2 regions of the Microbacterium plantarum genome follow, and region 2 is predicted to be linked to the other one. Evidence: predicted binding sites of a transcription regulator. Region 2 holds the regulator's gene; the other holds the start of a gene.
What was found. Region 2 encodes HspR, which represses chaperone genes until heat shock. Its sites were predicted from a motif close to AAGTTGAGTCNNNNNGACTCAACTT; they were not measured.

Region 1: VC184_RS03175 (Hsp20/alpha crystallin family protein) is a predicted target of HspR. The motif match lies at 1,923-1,947, and genes of this name have one in related genera.

The regions. Positions count from the first base shown of each region.
Region 1 is NZ_CP141117.1:671,671-675,079, reverse strand. Features, by position in the region: gene VC184_RS03180 (HNH endonuclease signature motif containing protein) at 1-1,319, shown strand, start outside; gene VC184_RS03175 (Hsp20/alpha crystallin family protein) at 1,458-1,883, opposite strand; gene VC184_RS03170 (L-serine ammonia-lyase) at 2,034-3,409, opposite strand, start outside.
Region 2 is NZ_CP141117.1:372,848-376,256, reverse strand. Features, by position in the region: gene VC184_RS01800 (glycosyltransferase) at 1-205, opposite strand, end outside; gene VC184_RS01795 (hypothetical protein) at 457-1,050, shown strand; gene VC184_RS01790 (hypothetical protein) at 969-1,856, opposite strand; gene VC184_RS01785 (heat shock protein transcriptional repressor HspR) at 2,030-2,479, opposite strand; gene VC184_RS01780 (DnaJ C-terminal domain-containing protein) at 2,571-3,409, opposite strand, start outside.

The DNA.
Region 1 (3,409 bases), 300 kb from region 2:
CTTTTGCGAGGTACGCGGAGGCCCTTGACCTCTCTCACGCCGCTGACATCGCTCGCACCCGGGCGCTGGCCGACCTGGGTCACGCCGCCCTGCACGACGCGCGCCGCGACGGGGTGCGGGGTATGGCGTCGGACATGGAGTTGCGTTCAGTCGCGGCCGAAGCGGCCGGGATGGCGCGGTTGACGGATCGGCGGCTGCAGGGTGAGATCGACCATGCGATGACCGTCATCGACGACTATCCCGCGGTGTTCGAGGCGTGGGTGCAGCGGCGGATCGAACGTGGCCACGTGAATGTGGTCGTGCGGGTCGGTGCGGGGCTTCCGAATGAGGTGCGGGATTCGTTCGCGGAAGCCGCGATCGCGGTGTGCGAGCGGGACGTGCCGTCGCGGGTGCGGGGTGCGCTGGATGCGTTGGCAGCCCGGCTTCACCCGCAGACGTTCACCGACCGGCACAAGACCGCGGCGGCGGAGCGGTGCGTACGGGTGTTCCACGGGTCGGATGGGATGTCGAATCTCGTCGCGAACCTTCCGACGGTCATCGCCGCCGGGATGCTCGACCGGCTGACGCAGATGGGGCAGTCCGTGAAGGACGCCCGGGCGGAGGGCGACGGGGCGGAAGGTGCCGGGGCGGATGCCGCTGGGTCGGGTAAGCCCGCCGACACGAGGACGATGGATCAGCTGCGCGCCGACATCCTCGGCGACCTGGTGCTCGGCGGGGCGCCGGTCGTTGACCCGACGTATGGGATCGACCGGGCTGGTGGGCTCGGGGCGATCCGCGCGCGGGTTCAGGTGGCGGTCACCGCCGAGACGTTGATGGGGCGTGACGAGAACCCGGCCGAAGCCGTCGGGGGCGCGCTGATCGATGCGGATACGGCACGCGAGCTCGCCGGGCAGGTCAGCGAGTGGGACCGGCTCTTCATCGACCCCGTCACCCGCACCCCGGTCGAGATCGACACCTACCGGCCCACGGCGTCGATGAAGAAGCTCCTGATGGCGCGCGACCAGCACTGCCGGTTCCCCGGATGCCGCAGAGCCGCGATCCGCTGCGAGCTCGACCACACGATCGATCACGCCCTCGGCGGGCACACCCACATCTTCAACCTCGCCCACCTCTGCCAACGACACCACTCGATGAAGCAATTCACGAAGTGGGAGGTCAGGCAGGTCGGCGGCGGGGTCCTGGAATGGACCTCACCCCTCGGCCGGGTCTACCGCGAAGACGTACCCATACCGGCCGTCTGCTTCACCATCGCCACCACGGACCCGCCACCGGATGCGACACGCGGCGGACCACCGCCGGACGAACCGCCACCCTTCTGAGTGCTGCAGCCACGCAGTCGGGCGCGCGCATCGCGCGCCTTCGAATCGGTCGCGGGCGCTGGGGGATATACGCGAAAGGGCGGCCGCCGCCCCCGAAAGAGCTGCGGCCGCCCGTCGTGCGAACGCGGATCTGCGCGATCAGTTCTCGATCGGCACCACCGGCGCGGCTGCGTCGGTCGTGACCTCGACCTTGCGCGGCTTGGCCTTCTCGCTGACCGGGATGGTCACAGTCAGGACGCCGTTGTTGTAGGTCGCGGCGATGCCTTCCGTGTCGACGCCCTGGCCGAGGTTCAGCTGACGCAGGAAGCTCGCGGCTTCACGCTCGCGCGTGATCCACTTCACTCCGTCACCGCTCGCGAGCGTGCGCTCGGCGCGGATGGTCAGCAGCTGGCCGTCGACGTCGATGTCGACCGAGCCCGGGTCGATGCCCGGCAGGTCGGCGGTCATCACGTAGTGGTCGCCGTCACGGTAGAGGTCCATCGGCATGCGACGGGGGCCGCGGCGCGTGTCGAAGAGGCTCGAGGCGATGCGGTCGAGGTCGCGGAACGGGTCATAAGTAGCCATCGATCTTTCCCTTCTCTGATGCTTCGTGTTGAGATCTGAAAGTTGAGCCGTCTCGGCTCAACTGCATCCAGATTAGCACTCTCCCCCATCGAGTGCCAAGGGTTCTCGCACAGCGAACAGCGCCCCGAAGACGGGGCGCGGGAGGGCCTCTCAGCACTCGACGACGTTCACGGCGAGACCGCCCTCGCTCGTCTCCTTGTACTTGTGCGACATGTCGATCCCGGTCTGGCGCATCGTCTCGACGACGGCATCCAGCGACACGTAATGCTGCCCGTCACCCCGCAACGCGAGTCGCGCCGCGGTGACCGCCGTCGACGCCGCGATCGCGTTGCGCTCGATGCACGGGATCTGCACGAGGCCACCGACCGGGTCGCACGTGAGCCCGAGGTGGTGCTCCATCGCGATCTCCGCCGCATTCTCGATCTGCGCGCTGTTGCCGCCCATGACCGCCGTCAGGCCTCCCGCAGCCATTGCGCACGCAGATCCGACCTCGGCCTGGCAGCCGCCCTCCGCACCCGAGATGGACGCGTTCGCCTTGAACAGCGACCCCAGCGCCGTCGCGGTCAACAGGAACCGCCTGATGCCGCGGCGCCGATCCAGATCCTCCGACGCGAGCCGCGACTTCGCCGCGAACCGCCACCAGTACATAGCCACCGCCGGAAGGATTCCTGCGGCACCGTTGGTGGGCGCGGTGACCACGCGTCCACCCGACGCGTTCTCCTCGTTGACGGCGAGCGCGAAAGCACCGAGCCACTCCCCCGGCAGCTCACGCCCACCCGCCGCCTCCGCCTGTTCGAGCTGCGCCCGCATCGCCCCCGCCCGGCGCCGCACGCGCAGCATCCCCGGCAAGGTGCCGTCGGCTCGAAGCCCCGCCTCGACGCACCCCGCCATGGCATCCCAGATCGCGTCGAGGCCGGCAGCGACCTCGGCCTCCGGCCGGAGTGCCTCCTCGTTGCGGCGCGCGAGGCCGGCGATGCTCATCTGCTCGCGCTCGCACAGCTCGAGCAGCTCCGCCGCGGTGCTGAAGCGGTACGGCCAGGCGACAGCGCCCGAACCTCCGCGCCGTCCGCCCGCCTCGGCGGCTTCGCCTGCGCGTCGGATGAAGCCGCCCCCGACCGAGAGATACGTTTCCGACGCGACGAGATCGCCCGCGGCGTCCCACGCGCTCAGGGTCATCGCGTTGGGATGCTCCGGAAGCCGCGTCCGCGGTTCGAAGGTCACGTCGCTCCGCGAGAACGGCACCGCGTGCCACCCCGCGAGCACCAGGGGCGACCCGTCGACCCATTCGGTCCACGCGCCGCGAACCACGTCGGGATCGACGGTCTCGGGCGCATGACCCTGTAGCCCTGCGACCACGGCGTCGGGCGTGCCGTGCCCGATCCCGGTCGCTCCGAGCGACCCGTACAGCACGCAGCCGACCCGTGCGACCTCGGGAAGCCGCCCCGCGGCCTCCAGCCTGACGACGAAAGCACGGGCAGCACGCAACGGGCCGACCGTGTGGGAGCTCGAGGGTCCTACACCGATGG
Region 2 (3,409 bases):
CGTGCGGGTACCAGCGCCACCCGGGGAGACGGTGGACGGTGAGGTCGGCACCCTCGATGTTCTCGGTGAAGACTCCCGACTGGGAGTGCTTCACGCTGGGGGTCACGACGTGCACGTCGTGACCGCGGGCGGCGAGGCCGGCGGAGAGGCGTTCGGCGAAACGGGCGGCTCCGTTGACATCGGGGGCGAACGTGTCGGCGCCCATCACGATGGTCAGGGGCGCGCGAGAACTCTCGGCGGGAACACCCTCGGTCGTCGTGGATTCGGTCACGGGTCAGGCCCAATCTGTACGGCGGCGTGCCGCCGGCTGTGGCCGACGCGGCGGCCCCGAGCTTACCCGAGCGGTATAGGGGCTCCCGGGAGGCGGCACGGCGTTGGGGGAAACCGACTCGGGCCGCGTCGGACGCTGCGCGCGACGCCCCGCGCGCACCCAGGCGGCATCCCTAGGCTGGGGTCATGGCCCGACTCGAAGCCGATGCCGATCCCGCCCGCTGGGTTGCCGTCACCGAATCGTTCGGATTCTCCGGACGCCGCGCTCGCAAGCGCGCGATCGGGATGCTGCTGAGCCAGGCGAACGCCGCGATAGGAGCGGCGCCCCGCCCCGGTGGACGCTTCGCCGCGTGGGCCGCGAGCCAGGCGGTGCCGATGCTCATGCGCCGAGCCGACGGGCGCGTGCGAGCGTGGATGTGGAAGGCCGATCCCGAGCTGCTCGTCGTCCTCGCGCAGATGCAGGAGGCGACCCCGCAGGTGCGCACCGCGCGAGCGATGATGCCGATGGAGTACGACGACACCGAGGACTTCCGCTCCCCCTACCTCGGGGCGGGCGAGAAGCTCGTCATGACGCTGCCGCCTGACCCGCGGACTCCCCCGTTCGTCTCGTACACCTGGGACACGGGAACCCATCTCGTCACGCTGTCGGCCGTGTGCAGCGACCGCGAGCGCGTGGGGACGGTTCTGGAGGAGCTCGATCACCTCGCCCGCTCGCTCCGCGTCGTCGACGACCTGACCCTCGACGAGTCCGCCAACACGCTGCGCCTCCCACCCGCCTGACCGCGCCCACTTGCCCCCCGCCGACTTGCCCCCCCGCCTGATCGGCGGCCGTACTGCGCGTCGTCGAGCCGGTGCTGCTGACCGTCGTACTCCAGGAGCACGCGCCGCCCGACGTCGACGAGGTCGCCATAGGCCACGAAGCGCCCGGCCTCATCGCGGATGACCGCGTTGACCTCGAAGGTGGTCATTCCGAGGTCTTCGGCGTCGAGACGCAGCTCGGTCTCCGCAACCGAGTCGGTGCGTTCCCGGCAGCGTTCGTACGCGAGTCGGAGCGCGCGTACGCCGCGCCGACCGGACCACTCCGCCACCGCTCCACGGAGCTGCTCGATCGACAAGACAGGATCATGCCTGCGCATCAGGGAGTCTGCCGCGATGACGAGCTCGCGTTCGTCCATGAGCTCGGCCGATTGGCACCAGGCGACGGCCGGGTGCGCGATCGGAACGGGTCCGAATCGCCACAGACTCGCCGCGGCAGCTTCGTGCCCGCGCACCCCGACACCACGGGCACGCCCGAGCGGTCGCGGCGCTGCGACATCCACCTGCGCGCGCAGCCGCTCGGGGATCCAGCCGCCGACGAGAGCCACTGCCGTGGCATGACTGATGTGCTCGCCCGCGCGAAGTTTCGGCAGATAAGCGGTCACCAGCGCGCGCACGTCCGTCACGGGCGCACGCGAGCGGATGCCGTGGAAGGGCGCGGCCAGGTCGGCTGAACGGAGTCTGCCGCGCGTCACTCCGGTCGCGCGCGCCGTCCCGACCGTGAAGGCACCCGGCAGCGCCTCGGGGAGTTCAACAGGAGTGCGTGCCACTCGTCCAGGCTGTCGGCCCTCCGCACCCACCCCGAGCTCTCCCCAGCCCGTTCGACATCCGATCTCCGTCGCCCCGCCTGTGCAGGACCCCCTGCGCACATCCCCGCCACACGCGCGAACCGACCCTAATGGTCGGTGCGCGCGTCGGATAACGCCCCTTCGCGTCGGGTCGGCTACGGCTGCGCGGACGCGGGCGGGTCGGAGGGGCGGCGGTAGAGCACGACCTCGGTCGCCCGGCGCACGCGCGCGCCGTGACGCAGGGTCACGACGGCGCCCGTGGCACCGGCGGCGAACACTCGCGCGCCGGGGCGCTGCTGCATCTCGTCGCGCAGACGCTGCTCGAGGTCCCGCACCTCGCGGCGGAGTCCCGCGACCTCGTTCTCGAGCTCCAGGATGCGTGCGATGGCGGGCAGGCTGATGCCTTCCGCCGACATCCGCGCCACTTCTCGCAGCTGCCGGATGTGGCGCAGCGAGTATCGACGCGACCCTCCCTGCGTGCGCCCGGGCACCACGAGGCCCAGCCGGTCGTACTGCCGGAGGGTCTGCGCGTGCATGGCCGCGAGCTCCGCCGCGGCCGCGATCGCGAAGATCGGGGCGTCCTCGTCGATGTCGTCATCAGCCATGGTTGGTCACCTCCTGGGCGTCGAGAGTGTCGTCGGGCGACCCGCCGCGTCCGCCCGAGGGGATCGGATGCGACGGGTCGAGACGAATGTGTCAGCCGCGCGCCTTGTTCATCAGGTCGGCGCGGGGGTTCTCGCGGGGCTCGACCTCCGCGAATCGTTCGAGGGCCGCTCGGGCCTCTTCGTCGAGGTGCGCGGGAACGGCGACCTGGACCTCGGCCAGCAGATCGCCCGTGCCCTTCGACGTGCTCACGCCGCGCCCCTTGACCCGCAGGACGCGGCCCGACGGGGTGCCGGGCGCGACCCGGAGCTTGACGGGGTCGCCGCCCAGCGTCGGCACCTCGATCGTGGCGCCGAGGGCCGCCTCGGTGAAGGTCACCGGGACCACCACGCGAAGGTTGAGTCCGTCGCGCGTGAAGACCGGGTGCGGCCGGACCGTGACGCTCACGACGATGTCACCCGATTCACCGCCGTCCGGCGAGGGACGCCCGCGACCGCGGAGCCGGATCTTCTGCCCGTCCTTCACACCCGCCGGGATCTTCACCTTGAACGGCTTGCCGTCCTCGCCCTGGAGCGTGACGGTGTCACCGCGGACCGCGGTGGCGAAGTCGAGCGTCGTCCGTGCGGTGACGTCCGCACCGCGCTGCGGGCCGCCGAAGCCCTGGAAGCCCCCGGTCGAGCGGCCGAAGCCGCCCGACCCGAAGCGGCTCGACCGCCCCGTCTGCTGGTTGAACATCGCGAAGATGTCGTCGAAGTCCGCGCCGCGAGCTCCGGCACCGCCTCGCGCACCCTGGTTGAAGGCGCTGAAGACGTCCTCGAAGCCACCGGCGCCCTGGCCACCCGCGGTGAAGCGGGCGCTGCCCGACCCCATCGCCCGGATCTGGTCGTACTCCGCGCGCTGCTCCTTGTCGGAGAGCACGGAGTACGCCTCGC